Regions from separate parts of the Desulfofundulus thermocisternus DSM 10259 genome, predicted to be linked through region 2. Evidence: riboswitches for the same ligand, from Rfam matches in the RefSeq annotation. Region 2 holds a riboswitch; each other region holds the start of a gene.
The links. Region 2 has a riboswitch for cyclic di-GMP ahead of BR83_RS16190 (HD-GYP domain-containing protein). Riboswitches for the same ligand answer to the same signal wherever they lie in the genome.
Positions count from the first base shown of each region.

Region 1: linked by a shared signal. The riboswitch ahead of BR83_RS15950 (helix-turn-helix domain-containing protein) and the one ahead of BR83_RS16190 (HD-GYP domain-containing protein) in region 2 are both predicted to bind cyclic di-GMP.
Region 3: linked by a shared signal. The riboswitch ahead of BR83_RS0101645 (ArsB/NhaD family transporter) and the one ahead of BR83_RS16190 (HD-GYP domain-containing protein) in region 2 are both predicted to bind cyclic di-GMP.

Region 1 is NZ_JMLG01000027.1:22,382-27,234, forward strand. It holds gene BR83_RS0112595 (class I SAM-dependent methyltransferase) at 109-714, opposite strand; gene BR83_RS17885 (recombinase family protein) at 1,151-1,381, opposite strand; gene BR83_RS0112605 (helix-turn-helix domain-containing protein) at 1,378-1,623, opposite strand; cyclic di-GMP riboswitch class I at 1,929-2,018, shown strand; gene BR83_RS15950 (helix-turn-helix domain-containing protein) at 2,093-2,344, shown strand; gene BR83_RS16490 (hypothetical protein) at 2,734-3,351, opposite strand; partial or broken gene BR83_RS17300 (stalk domain-containing protein) at 3,452-4,229, opposite strand; partial or broken gene BR83_RS15965 (IS66 family transposase) at 4,325-4,755, opposite strand.
Region 2 is NZ_KK365995.1:29,450-34,302, reverse strand. It holds gene BR83_RS0114255 (PP2C family protein-serine/threonine phosphatase) at 1-654, opposite strand, end outside; gene BR83_RS0114250 (STAS domain-containing protein) at 662-973, opposite strand; gene BR83_RS0114245 (ATP-binding protein) at 998-2,020, opposite strand; gene BR83_RS0114240 (hypothetical protein) at 2,353-2,601, opposite strand; gene BR83_RS16190 (HD-GYP domain-containing protein) at 2,601-3,215, opposite strand; cyclic di-GMP riboswitch class I at 3,545-3,649, opposite strand; gene BR83_RS17040 (ParB N-terminal domain-containing protein) at 3,884-4,054, opposite strand; gene BR83_RS17255 (hypothetical protein) at 4,047-4,196, opposite strand; gene BR83_RS16530 (hypothetical protein) at 4,410-4,814, opposite strand.
Region 3 is NZ_JMLG01000001.1:306,566-311,418, reverse strand. It holds gene BR83_RS0101655 (glycosyltransferase) at 1-274, opposite strand, end outside; gene deoC (deoxyribose-phosphate aldolase) at 385-1,059, opposite strand; gene BR83_RS0101645 (ArsB/NhaD family transporter) at 1,117-2,514, opposite strand; cyclic di-GMP riboswitch class I at 2,667-2,756, opposite strand; gene BR83_RS0101640 (universal stress protein) at 2,930-3,364, shown strand; gene BR83_RS0101635 (nitroreductase family protein) at 3,464-3,985, shown strand; gene BR83_RS0101630 (4Fe-4S dicluster domain-containing protein) at 3,994-4,515, opposite strand; gene BR83_RS0101620 (Crp/Fnr family transcriptional regulator) at 4,757-4,853, opposite strand, start outside.

The DNA of each region.
Region 1 (4,853 bases), on a different contig from region 2:
TGTAAGTTGCTGAAAGACGGGAAAATAAAAAGGGGAGGTAAACTCCCCTCCAGCGTACAGATAAAGTGTTTCCGGGATGTGCCCCGGCTTTACTCGCGGCGGCTCCAATTATACAAAACGTCTTTTCCGCATCAGGCAAACCCAGGCTCTGGGCGGGTTCGGGCGGTTGGAACCAAAATGGCTGGAAACGAGCGAAAGAATTTCGAAGTGAGGTTCCACAGAATTAACAATATCCCTGGCCGTCCTCTGTGGCGGACCCGGGCCTTCTCGCCGCTCATCGGCGTTGCCGATAATACTCAGCCACAGGCCATCCTCTTCTAAATGGGCGGCCACCTTTTCCGCAAAGCTCTCCCGTTCCTCACCGGAATTCAATGAATGAAAACAACCTCTATCAAATGCAAAACCAAACGGCGCCCCTGTAATTTTGTTTGTGAAGAAGTCAATTACCATAAAGGTACACCGGACATTGGCTTTTGAAGCTTTCTCTACTGCCTTTCCTATTGCAATTTCCGATGTATCAACGCCTGTCACATCGAAGCCGTTCCGGGCAAGCCAGATGGAATTATCACCAGTTCCGCAACCGATATCCAGTGCTTTACATGGTTTTATGGCCATTGCAGTCACAGTCTGAATAAGGTTAAAATCAGGTTTGCCAATATCCCAGGGAGTATCGCCCGTTTCATATCTTTTCTTATAACCTTCCTTTACCGTCATCCCCGTTCACCTGGCTCAAAAAGCTCACAATACCCAACAACGGTTAGTTATTGTGAACCCGACCCTCCTATTGACCAGGTTTTCCCCCCTTTCCGGATCAATCCCTCATAGGTAGGCTCGGAACAGGGCCGCCGCCCGGGGGCACAGGAACCTTACGGGTAGTTTCAATCCCTTTTAGAAAGTTTTTCCACGGCATAAAGGTACCTGATTTGTTCGTAAAGATTAATTTCAATCACTTCCCTTCTCCCCCCTGACCCGGATGAATGTACATCCAGTATAGGGGATTGTTGAAGGAAGTGGATCAGTTTTAGAGTAGCAATTTCGCCAAAGTGGATCAGTTTCACAGTATCATTTTGTCTACCACGGCTCCCAGGGTGGATCAGTTTGACAATGTCACAGGGGCTAAAAATGGATCAGTTTTATAGTAGCAAATACACTAAACGACAACCGTATCGAAATGGCGCAGGTGGAGGCCTGCAAGGAGTTGTTCCAACGCTGGTCTCTCCATTGAAGCGCCACTGTATCCATCATCGCGGTAAATCCGTAATAGTTCCCAACCTTGAATTTCGCAGTATTTCTTTATTGCTTCGGTTTGGGCTTCCAGGGAGTAACCGTGCTGAGTCTGTTCTTCTGTGCTTATCCTTACATATCCAATGGCTCTACTCACAATGGGACACCTTCCTCCGCAGCTTGCCTTCTAATTCTGGCTTTGTGCTGGAGCATATTGAAGATAGCCAACCCGGCGCAGTAGAGAGCAACGTCTTCCCGTCTGATGAACCAGCGGTCAATTCCATCCGGGCCTCGTCTCTTGATACCTGGTAGTTTCTTATCCCGGAGGAGATTAGCAACTGCTACGGGCGATATTCCGAGGATTTCAGCCGTTTCATTTGTAGTAAGTAGCTCGTTCACCAGATTTCACCTCCTATGTTATTATTATAGGATGTATGTTAGGAACTTAAAAGAGGGCTTCCAAAATTGTCTACAATATTCTACAGCCAATTTTGGTAAAGAAATCCCATATCTATTACCATCATATTCACGGGATGGACAAGTTATTTGCCTTTTCTATCATAAGGAATGTTGATAAACGACATTAGAAAAAGACGATGACTTCTTTCCAGTATATGGTACCATTTTGACCTACCATTCGTCTTAATAAATAGACGGATGTAAGGAGGTGAAGGTTCCGCGCTTCTCCAACGAAAACCGAATACCTACGTTAAGGGCAAACCCATTGAAAAATGGGGACGTAAAGCTACAGGGTCTAAGGTGCCCACAGGCACTATGACAGCCTGGCTGCCGCTGCTCTAGAAGTCTAAGACCTGCCCTCTGCCAAGGTGTGGTAGGTCTTTTTGTCTCTAGAAGAGGGTGATACCATTTGCAAAGAAAGCCAAAGCTCCGAGAACTGATTGACCTGGCGAAGAGTGGTAATGAGGAAGCTATGACCCAGGTCGTTAAACGTTTCATTCCCATCGTCAAGAAATACAGCCGTCAACTAGGTTACGAGGAAGCCTGCTCCGATTTGGTGACCTGGATAATAGAAGCCGTTTACCGATACCGACCAAATACCACGTGGGGTAGGGATGAGCTAAACCGGTACTTCTCCCGTAAAAGCGACTATCAGAAATAACTCAAGAATTTTTTTTGGTAGGGGGGTATTAAAACGCCCCCCTATTTTCTCTTTATGTAGTAGAGGGCAGGTTAGACAAGCTGGAAGGAGGTGGACAATGATGGCTCCCTACACCTGACATCTACGACGACGTTGAAGAAGCCCGGATTATGGCTGATAAAGACATTAATCCTATTTATTCAGAACTAATTGACTACCTCGTTTGGTGCCAAATAAAAGGTGTTACGCCTAGTGAATATACATGTGCCCGATTTATAGCAGATGCTGGATACGGTGGCCCGGACCACGACGCTTACTATAATAACTTAGTAGCTTGGATGGATACACTATGTAACTTAAGCGATTTTTGTTAACAGTAAGTGCCTGGTCTGCTACGCGACCAGGCACTTTTATAATCCCGTATGTAAGCGTAATAGAAGGTCGACCTCTTTTTTGAGCCATTGTCCATAACCGGGCAAATAGTAAAGATCCCATTTAGTTTGGTTATCTGGGTTTTGGATTCCGAAATAGGCATCATTCACATTATCCGGATTTATATAGATAATTAAGTCCTTGTGAGCAAGATCATTTATTCCCTGCTTCGGCCTATATGGCTCATAAATAAGGCGAACCGAGCAAAAGACATCCTTCATTTTATCCCCGTTTTTTAGGTCTTTATCAAGTTCTTTTGACTCCACTTGTTTAACTTCTGGTTGTATTCCGGCACCGCCCCGCAGGGCTACCCATAACAAATCCCGCACGTCTAAGATTATGCCTGATTCTTTCAACGTGAGCGGATTAAAAGGGAAAACGTCATTACCTCTTTTGACAATAATTTGAGTGAGTTTCTTTTCGGTAGGAGTCTGGGAATGAGGATTAGAAGCAGCCTGGATTTGTTGAGTAATTTGTGAATTTGTCGGCGGGGGAACATTCATGTTTTCAGCCTTGTTTTCCCTTTTTATTAGTGCGCAAGCAGGAATAGTAATAGTAAAAATAGTTATAATTACGTATAATAACCACTTCTTCACTGACAGAGCCTCCCTTAAGAATTTTTTCCAAAATTACAGACGCACAAACCGGCTATTCGTTCCGCTTTCCGCAGAAAGATTTTCAACAGCCCAAACAGAGTTACCACGGTATTACGTTAGCGCTTAACGCGTCCCATATTTCACTGGTCACCAGACCTAACCGCCAGATGGCGATACCGTCAAGGCCGTATCGCTTGGCGATGCCCACTTTGATTAGAATGCTCTCCGGTGTTTCCGAGGAGGCAGAAATTCCAAGCACTAGCTTTTCCGGCGGAACAAGAGCCCTGGCCATCTCGACAGCTTGCTTGACAAGGCTTACCGGCTCCGGCTTAGAACCGTAATTCGTAGGCCATAATGATAATCCGGTCGGCTAATTTTCCCAGCACCCTGTAATCGTAACCCCTATAGGCGCTGTTGGGAGTGTGGAGAGTGAGGGTCAGGGTGAGGTTAGCAGCCTTAACCTGTTCCGCTAAGAGTAGGACGAACCTGGTAAAAGCGCCCTGTACCACCTTTAACTGCTCGCCGTCATCCCGGTAGCCCAAACCCTCAAAGTCGAGGTTTAGTCCTTGGTATAGCCTCGCTTCTCCCATTATACCATTAATCGCCCTGGTCATGGCAGCCTCGTTCGTTATCAGGGAAGAAATCGTGCCGTCACCGTCAGTCAAGTGAACCACCATCTCGGTTTTCAGGTTGTACTCCTTGGCTGCTTCCAGCACCTTCTCCCAACCGTCCGGCCTTTGCCACCCTGTCTGGCTTTTGGTCAGGAGGTTGCCATCTTTGTCCAGACTGTACCAGCCCAGCGCCAGTTCAGCTACTACATCGGTGTTTCCGCTGGCAGTTTCCGGGTACGGCTTTCTAAAGAGTTTCGTATTTGATGAATGACGCATAATTGGATCTCTGTTTTGGGAAACACCGCATTAATGTAAGCGTAAAATAAACCCCACCTTGCAATCAGGTGGGGACATAATCTGGCTTATTTATTAGCACTGCAGACAGGGGGTAATGAATTGGACCAGGGGAGCAACTGATCCAGGGCATTACTGTCTTCAGGGTCCAGGTTGGGAAGTTTTTCAAAAAGATAGCTGAGGTACTGGAAAGGATTCAACCCATTCTCCTTTGCCGTTTCTATGATGTTGTAAGTAATAGCGCTGGCCCGGGCACCCCGCGGAGTATTGGCAAACAACCAGTTCTTGCGGCCAATGACAAAGGGTTTAATTGACCGCTCACTCCGGTTGTTACCCAGTTCCAGGCGTCCATCCTGCAAAAAGGCAATGAGTTTATCCCACTGGCCCAGGCAATAGTAAACCGCCTGCCCAAAGGAATTTTTGGGCAGTACCTGCTTTTTCTGTTTTTTTTTAGCCACGCCAAAAAGGCGTCCAGCACAGGCCGGCTGCGCACCTGGCGAATGCTATTCGGGTTTCCCATAGCGCTTCCCGTTCGGCTTTGGTCATAAGAAAAAATCCTCCTCATCGAGCTAATTTTCTGAGTAACGGTGCCCCACC
Region 2 (4,853 bases):
AAAACCGCTGGTAAATGCCTGCAGGTCAGATAAAATGTTTCGTTTCATCCTGTCTGCATTAGCACCATTTTGAAGACAAACTATCTTCTTTAACCGTTCCAGCCCGTACCTTTGCTCGCCCGGGCCACAGGCCTCCACAAGTCCATCGGTATACAGCACCACCGCATCTCCGGCGGCAAGAAAAAATTCCTCCACCCCTGACCCGAGGTAATCTTCCAGCAGGCCCAGGGCGACTCCCCGGCACCGGGCCACTTTAACCTTTCCGTCGGATAGAAGGAGGGGAGGGTGATGTCCTGCATTGACACAGGTAAGTCGTCCGGTTATCCCATCGTAACACAGCAGGCACAGGGTGGCAAAAGCCCCGCATTTCCGCAGTTCATACCCTGCTACCTTGTTTAACAGGCGCACCGCCTCCAGAGGATGGGGATTGTTGGTAATACAGTCCCGGAGCATCTGCCGGATTGTTTCCATCAGCCGGGCAGCATGGAATCCTTTACCCATTACATCTCCGATAACGGCAAACATGGTTCTTGCATCGCAGGGGATAAACTCAAAAAAATCTCCCCCGACCTGTTCGGCAGGCAAGCAACTCCCACTAACTTCCAAACAGTAAGCCCTCAGTATCCTTTCGTTCCCCGTAATTACTTCTACCATCCTGCTCCTACCTTTCTTCTCCGGCCAGAGCGGTGTCCTGTGCCAGGAGCCCGTCAAGCCCAACCAGCCGCATCACTTCTGCTACGTCGGGCTGCGGCCTCAAAACCAGCATCCGGCCTCCTTTTTGCCGCCATTCGTTGCTAATGTCCAGCAGACTTTTCAAACCAGTTGAATCAACGAAGGAAACCCCCGACAGATCTATTTCCAATGTATGTTCCTTCACTTTCCCAACAGCTTCTTGCATTTGTACCACCGTTTCCATGTCCAGTTCACCATTCAGCACCAGCCGGCAAACTCCCCGGTCAACATAAACATCCACCTTCAGCAACAAAAATCACCCCTTTCACTGGTTTAATCCGGTCAACCCTTCCGCAGGCATAATGCCAAAGTCCAGGATCAAAACGGTACCTGACGATCCTGTATTGAGGTAGAGGCGGTCCGCATAGTAGAGCATCAGAGTAAATCCACATCCCAGTGAATTCTTGGTTGAATAATGTTGCATCAAAGTTGCCCGGGTCAGTTCACTGGTTTTAATTCCCGGACCCCGGTCCTGAACGATAATCCTGACGGTATCCCCTGACTGCCTGGCTTGCCAGCAACCGCCCCCTGCATGTTTGAGAGCATTGGCCAGCGCCTCTGTCAAGCACAAGGCAATCGCGTGCTGCCTGCGGCTGTCGAGAACAGGCAAGGCTTCCCGCATTGCCCGGCGGGCTTCCGGAATATCGCGGGACTGCCGGACCTCACCCCTGGCCAGTTCCATCCCTTCTGAGACCACTTTTTCTATTTCTCCACTACCTACCAGGTACAGACGCCCCCCCGTTACCGCTGCTATGGCCTCCCGGTAAACCTGCATCTCCTGCCGGTGCATCTTTCTTTCCTTTTCAATCACCCCGGTGATGTCTAAAGCCAGCAGCCCTCCGCTCCTGTAGTCGAACGGCACGCAATGAAGGTCAAATACCTTTTTCCCGTCAGCGCTAATGATCACCTCGCGCCGGTGTTCAGCCTGGCGGATAGCCTGGCGCATCAGCTTTTCCGTTTCTTCCATGGGCAGGCCCAGGTCAGCCTGACCCGAAAGGAAACGGAAGCGACCACTTTCATATTTCATCACCACTCCGACCTTGAGGGCATTTATTAGTTCAGATTTTTCCACCTCAGCCAGCAGTTTTTCCCTGACCAGATCCTGAAGGTGCTCCGGCAGGTGCCTGGTAACCTCATATATTAATTCGCCGGTGCTGCCGGCCAATAACTGGTACTCCTCCCTGCTGAGACGGCGGGCAGTCTCCTGCTTCCGGTGGACACACAGGATATCAAATAAATGGACGTTGTTTTTCCCTTTAAAAGATACCCCGGCCACCTCTACCCACAAGTTTTCCTGCAACCTGATTACATACCGTCCTGGAACGGGGGCTTCTGTTTCCAGACCAAACTCCGTGGTACTTAATACCAGAATGCGGGCTGGATACTGTTTCCCATACCCATCTTCCAGCAAGACCCTGACAGGGGACGAAGGCACCCGGCGAAGGGGGCTTGGCTGAATAAAATACTGGCAATCCACACAAGCACGGTCCGGTTCTTTCTGAGCGCATTCAAGACACCGTCGCATTTTTCACCATCCTTCTGCCTCTCAGCCCACAAAACGGACATTCTCCCTGCGGATCGGGGTGAAGAACCAGAACTGACAGCGGCCGCTGTACCAATCTATTCCACTGTTAGTGCCAGAACAGTACCAAACAGGGCGTTGAATATGCCTCCCCTGAAACCGAAAGCATAACCCAGCAGGATGGCCGGAATGACGTAGGCGTACCATACGGCGTTGCTGAAAACCCCCTGCCTGCACAGCAGGAGTTCATAAATTACCGGCAGCGCATAAAATACCGCGCAGCAGGTGCCGAGCAGGAAATAATGTTTTGACAGAAAACGAACGATACTTTTTCTCCTGCCGCTCATCAGGTAGTCGTCAGCACCTCCCGGTCCCGCTTCCGGAACGGCACCTCCAACTTGCTGCCGGAAACATCAAGGTTGAAAAACGCTTCCACCACCCGCGGGTCAAACTGCGTGCCCGCACAGCGGTAGATTTCCTCCAGTGCCTCACGGGTAGACATGGCCGGCCTGTACACCCGGTGCGAGGTCATGGCGTCGTAGCTGTCGGCAACCGTTAGGATACGCGCCCCCAGGGGGATGTCTTCCCCTTTCAGACCGTACGGATAACCCCGGCCGTCGTAACGCTCATGGTGGTAAAGCATCAGGAGGTTGATATCCTTCAATTGAGGTATGTAAGAGAGAATCTGAAAACTGTAGACCGGGTGTTTTTTTATTTCTTCCCATTCCTCCCCGGTGAGCTTGTCCGGCTTGAAGAGAATTCTGCCGGGAACTGCCATCTTGCCCAGGTCATGGAGTAAACCGGCCACATATATCATTTTCTGATCATTTTCGTTCATCCCAAGCTCTCTTGCCAGCATCACAGCCAGGGAAGCTACCCGTTCCGAATGGCGCGAAACCCCTTCCAGCCGGGCTTCCAGCATCCGGAAAAGAGCCCGGACAAGATGCGTTAATGAATCCACGATATCACCTCAAAATGGGAACATGGGCAGGAGAATGCAGCGGCAAAACAGGAAGGAACTAACTGGAGATAAATAAAGGAGGGGAGCGCAGTGAGGGGATAATAGCGTTATCTGTTAATATCACCATTACATGGCATATAAGGCAGAGATTACCCCCCCCCCCGAACGTATGTACGTAATGTTATAGTTTGTCCAACCATAACAAAGCCCCCATTCCATAAGCCCTTTGTAATACGTCAATTTGTTAATGATAAATTCAGGTTCATCTTCCAGGGTCCAAAGTAAAAAGCTACAGGGAGAAAAGCATCTGCCCTGTAGCTACTTTTCTCCCCTGCAACCCAGCCGTCATAGCTCCCCACCCAGGTGTTTTGCGGGGAACCTTAGACCTGCGGCTTTGCGTCCCCGGCTTTCGCACGGGTTTGCCCTCCGGGAGTGAATTTATTTGCTGTTTATCTACTTATTTTAGAACTAATTCTATTGAATCAGCATAATTTTCCTGTGTCAAGCAAATAATGCAACTTTATGTCGAGTCCATGTCAAAAAGCAGATATCCACCAATGCAGTATTTTTCACAAACAGATGACAGTTACAGGTATCCTGAATGGTATAGTAAAGAGCGTAAGCGTAAAATACCCCCCCCTTGCATTCAAGGTGGGGGCTAAAACAAGCTAATTATTCATCTCCCCTGCTATGAGCACGTTGTCAGGCGTTACTACGGGATAGTTGATAAGCCCGTTTTCCGCTATATCCCCCGCCAGTTCCTCAAGGTTGCCCATGTCTTTCCGGACGCGGTCGATAATTTTGATGTCGGCAATTCTAACTCTTCGAACTTTATCCAAGCCGAACACCTCCATGAAAACCAGCTTCTAGGTACGCCAGCATTTCCGCTACCTGTTTATTCACCGCATCGTAACTCACCCGGACGATCGACAGGCCGTACTTCTCGGCCATGTCAACCTCTTCTCTGATGAAAAAGTCCATCACGCTTCGCCCCCGGAAAAAGAAAAAGCCCGGCACTGAACCGGGCAAAAAATGGGAAGAGGGGAGGCTTCTGAAAAAAGCCAGCCCGCCGCCCATCCGGGCCGGGGCTTTATGCCCAACTGACCGTCGCGGGCGGGCCAGCGTAAGTTTTATATAAGCACAATAGTGTTATTTTTACTTTTACCATCTTCCAAGATTATTACTCTTATACATTTAACGCGGCACTACTCCGAGGCACCGCGCTATTAAAAGCACCGTCCCGAGCCACAGGGCCGGGCGAAGGAACCACGTTTCCACGCGCGAGCCGGTCTCGAAGGTGAACGGCCACGGCAGTACTTCCCTCAATGACCACCTCCTCCCGAAAGACCACGTCCACCATACCCCCTGGGGGTTGAAGGAATCCAGCACCAGGTGGCTCGTCTCGGCGAGATACCCGGTAATGCGCCGGATCCTGCGGATGGGGGATTCCTCGTAGGTCTTGACTTCTATTTCGTCCCCGCAGTCGGTTAAAACAATTTTGGCAATGCTCTTTCTCTGCCGGGCAAAGGTTTCTTTCTCTTCGGCTATCAGCCGGTCCACGAGTTCCTGTTCAATGGTACCGTTGACGATTATTTGCAACACAAGCACCTCCCAACAGAAAAAGCGAAGATAATATTC
Region 3 (4,853 bases), on a different contig from region 2:
GAGTTACGTCAACAGGTACCCCGTGAAAAGCATTATGGAAGGTTTTGGTTACCCGGAAAAAATCTTCATCTCCCTTAATGACGTCCCAGCGTACCTCCAGGCCTGCCTCCTGCATCATGGGTACGAGGCGTTTCAAAATTTCGGCCACCCCGCCGCCGGTAAGGGTAGAATTGATGTGCTGAACCCTGCAACCTGCGAGCCGCCGGGCCAGTTCATAGATTTCTTCGATAAGTTGCTCACCGGCAACAACCTGATAATCCATTATCCTGGTCATATTTACCTAATTCCCCCGCATCTCATTTGAAGTCCTTCCTGAACCCTTAGTATATTCATCCGGTGTATATTTTTCTCCTTTTCACGGTGTTAAATTGACTCCGGGTGCTCTTAATCGTTCTGCAGGCCGGCCAGCAGGGCCGGGCCGGCGCTTGTACCCAGCCTGGCGGCCCCGGCTGCAATCAGAGCCAGGGCCTGTCCGGTGGTACGAATGCCCCCCGATGCTTTCACGCCCATTTCCGGTGGGAGGTTTTTCCGCAGGAGCTCGACGTCGTCCACGGTAGCTCCGGCGGGACCAAAACCGGTGCTGGTCTTCACAAAATGGGCGCCTGCCTGCCACGCCAGCCGGCAGGCGGTAATTTTTTCTTCACGGTCTAGATATCCCGTTTCAATGATTACCTTGACCAGCCCACCGGGCAAAAGGGCGGTCACTGCCTCCACCACTCCCCGGATATCGGCCACGACCAGGTCGTGGTTTCCTTCCTTCAAAGCGCCGATATTTATGACCATGTCCACTTCCCTGGCCCCGTTATTTATGGCCTCTTCAGCCTCTTTCTTTTTTACGGATGGCGTGGTTGCCCCCAGGGGAAAGCCAATCACCGTGCATACCGCCACGCCGGAACCGGCAAGCATTTTTGCGGCACATTCTACATGGACGGGATTAACACATACGGCGGCGAAACCTTCAGCCATCGCCTCAATACAAAGTTGCCGGATGTCCCGGGTGGTGGCTGTGGGTTTAAGCAGGGTATGATCAATCATGGCGGCCAGCTGGTTTCTGGTCAACCGCCAACCCCCCCCCTTGTGAAATTACTGTTATCTAAGTGAACGGGTGTCGGGGAATTACTGGTTGCCTGTTGTTACCGTGGTTTCTATTTTAAGCTGCCTTTGCAGCAGGTTTAACAGCAGGCTCAAGGCCAGCCCTATTGCCAGCGTGCTTACCAGCACCAGGGTGGTATTAAATTGCAGCCAGGCCACCAGGTATGCTGTGGCAATGACAATGGAAAGGATCATGAGGGGAAAAGCTACTTTAAAGAAACCCAGGAAGCTGATGGGCGTACCCCTCTTTTCAGCCATGCCCACCACTACCACGTTGGCCGAAGCACCGATGATGGTACCGTTGCCACCCAGGCAGGCTCCCAGGGAAAGGGACCACCACAGGAAATTGAGGTTTTCGATACCTCCCAGGCGGCCCATGTCCTGAATTAAAGGAATCATGGTCGCCACAAAGGGGATGTTGTCCACAAAGGCCGAGGCCAGGGCCGAAAGCCAGACAATCAAAAGGCCCGCCGGCAGGAGTTCTCCCCCGGTAACCTCCAGGGCAAAATGGGCGATGGTTTCAATGACCCCTACTTCTTCCAGCGCTCCCACCAGGGCAAACAGGCCGATAAAGAAGAAGATAACCGGCCATTCTACGGCGTGCAGGGCATGTTCCGGGTCGGAACGGGTGATTACCAGCAACAGGGCCGCCCCGGCCATGGCGATCACCGAGCTCTCCAGGTGCAGGAACTGGTGCAGGGCAAACCCGGCAATGGTTAAACCCAAAACCCAGAGGCAGGGTTTCAGCAACGCGGCGTCTTTAATTTCGTCCCATTCATTAAGCTCCAGGATACTTTTTTGATTCTCAGGGTTTGTAACCAGGTCCCGGCGGTAAATGAGGCGCAGGATGAAAATGGTTGTAACATAAATTACAACCACCACCGGGGTAAGGTTAATCACAAAATCCATAAAGCCGAGCCCTACGGCGCTGCCAATCATGATGTTGGGCGGGTCTCCGATCAGGGTTGCCGTTCCCCCAATGTTGGAAGCAATAATTTCAGAAATTAAGAAGGGCAGGGGACTTACCTTTAGTTTGTGGGCGATGGCAAATGTAACGGGCACGATGAGGAGTACCGTGGTCACATTGTCCAGCAGGGCAGAAAGTACGGCCGTGACCAGGGCAAGGGCGGCCAGAATGCGCAGGGGCTCCCCCCGGGCCATTTTGGCCGCCTTGATGGCCAGGTACTCAAAGATCCCCGTTTCACGGGTAACGCCCACGATAATCATCATGCCCGTTAAAAGGCCGATGGTATTCCAGTCGATGTAATGGACGGCCAGTTCCGGGGTAATAATGCCGGCCAGTATGACTATCGCCGCACCGCAAAAAGCAGCCACGGTACGGTGAATCTTTTCCGAAATAATTATAGCATAGGTAAGTAAAAAGACGGACGTAGCTAAAATAACCTGCGTTTGAGGGGTCAAATTTCCCATCTCCTTTCTTTCATATTGTTTCGACAATCGTCCGGTCTTACTACGTTTAAGGAAACCACCTCCGTTGAGCACAAGGATGTGACTAATTTCAGGCAAAGTTAAAGGGGGGTAGTCAAGTGACTACCCCCCCCGGCAGTCGGTACCGTTGCAGCCTGGCGATCATAGTCCTGGAAAGGACCTTAGACCCATGGCTTTAGCGTCCCGGGCTTTCACCCGGTTTGCCCAACCCGAAAGTACCAGAATTTATTTAATTTGACTATTAGGCATAGTTAATTATAGTACAAATCCCTCGTTTAGACAATAGAGGTATAATTGGTTTTAATTATATTTTTTATAAATGCAGGTTTTTCTCCGGGAATGTAGAAGATCGTGCAAATAAGGATTGCTTGGGGAGGTTAAGGCCAGTATGAAAATACTTCTGGCCGTGGATGGTTCGGAGAATTCACTGCGTGCAGCCAGGACGGCTTTGCGTTTGAGCAAACTTAATCCCGGAGTTTCGGTAACAGCATTATATGTGGGGCCTTCCTGTTATAAAATTTTTCCCGAGCCGGGGTCGTGCACGTGGTTGCAGCAAAAAGAACTGGATCAGGAAATAGAGGCCCGGGCGGAAAAGGTCTTTGCCGCCGTAGAAGAAATATTTCAGGCAGAAGGCCTGACCGTAAACAAAGCAGTGGAGCGGGGAGATGCAGCCGAGGCTATCTGCCGCCTGGCTGCGGAAGGGTGTTTTGATCTCATTATCATTGGCAGCCGTGGCTTTGGTGATCTCAAGTCGCTGTTTCTGGGCAGCGTAAGCCACAAGGTGCTGCATCTGGCCCCCTGCCCGGTAATGGTGGTCAGGTAAGAGCAGGGTATAGATTCATCCGGTAAGTGTGTGGATTTACGCGCACACGTATATAATTATAATTAAAACTTTATCGCCATCCCTTGAGGAGGGGAATTCATGTCCACGATACTTTCCCTGGTGAGGGGTCGTTACTCCGTCCGCCATTACCGGCCGGATCCGTTGCCGGAGGCATTGCTGGATCAGCTCCTGGAGGCGGCCCGCTGGGCCCCGTCGGCGGGTAACCTGCAACCCTGGTTTTTTTACGTGGTTACCCGGCAGGAAAAGAAAGAAGCTCTGGCCCGGGCAGCTTTAAACCAGCGCTTCATTACCCAGGTTCCCGTGGTGATCGTGGTTTGTGCCGAGCCGGAACGTTCGGCCCGGGTTTACGGTGAACGGGGGCGTAAGCTTTACTGTATTCAGGACACGGCTGCCGCCATCCAGAATATCCTGCTTACCGCTAGCGCCCTGGGCCTGGGAACCTGCTGGGTGGGAGCTTTTAACGAGGACCAGGTGAGGGAATGCCTGGAGATTCCCCCGCAGTTCAGACCGGTGGCCATTATCCCCGTGGGTTACCCGGCCGATGATCCGGCCCGCCGGCCAAAGAGAAGGGAACTAGAAGATATTGTTAGTTATATTTAGTAGATATATTACCAGATGGCATTAACCGCCCTGCCATTCATCCTCCTGCGGATGATCTGCTCTCTTTTGATGGACGGTATATTTTCCGTGGAAATAAAAATGAGGCTGCCGGTGGGACAGGCGGTAACGCAGGCCGGTTCGAGACCGGCGTCAAGGCGATCCTTGCAGTAATCACATTTTACAACCACCCCTTTTTCTTCGTCCCATTGGGGGGCGCCCCAGGGGCAGGCCATGATGCAACTCTGGCAGCCCACACATAGTTCCTGGTCGATAAATACGATACCGTCGCTGGGGCGTTTCTGAACGGCCCCCACCGGGCAGGCCTGGACGCAGAAAGGGTCTTCACAATGGCGGCAGGTTGTGAAAACATACTTTGCCATGATCCGGCCGTTTCTGGTGGCAGGACCCGCCGTAATAATTTTTCCAGGCCTGGGTCCTGTGGCGAGCCCCTTATTAATCTTGCACTGCACCTCGCAACTGCGGCAGGAAATGCATTTTTTTTCGTCCTGGAAGAGGGAGTAATTGCTCATCATTATGCTCCTTTCTTTTTTTTGCCTGTTCCTGTTGACCGGGGTAGTGGTAAACGCTGCATACCGGCTGCAGCCCATATCTTAATTTAACTATAGTTCGATATGTTGTATTAGAAAACCTTCTTGGAAGCATTATTTAATTTAATTAAAAAATAAATTTCAAAGTTTTGATGGATATGGCTGAAAAGGCAAAAAAAATAAACCCCCAGCCGGGGTTTTTAAATTCTTGACAATCATTATTTTACATTATCCATCGGGCCAGCTTGTCTGGATTGACAATGCTGATGGTCCTTCCTTCATAGACGATGCTTTTTTCCTGTTTGAAGGTATTCAAAAGG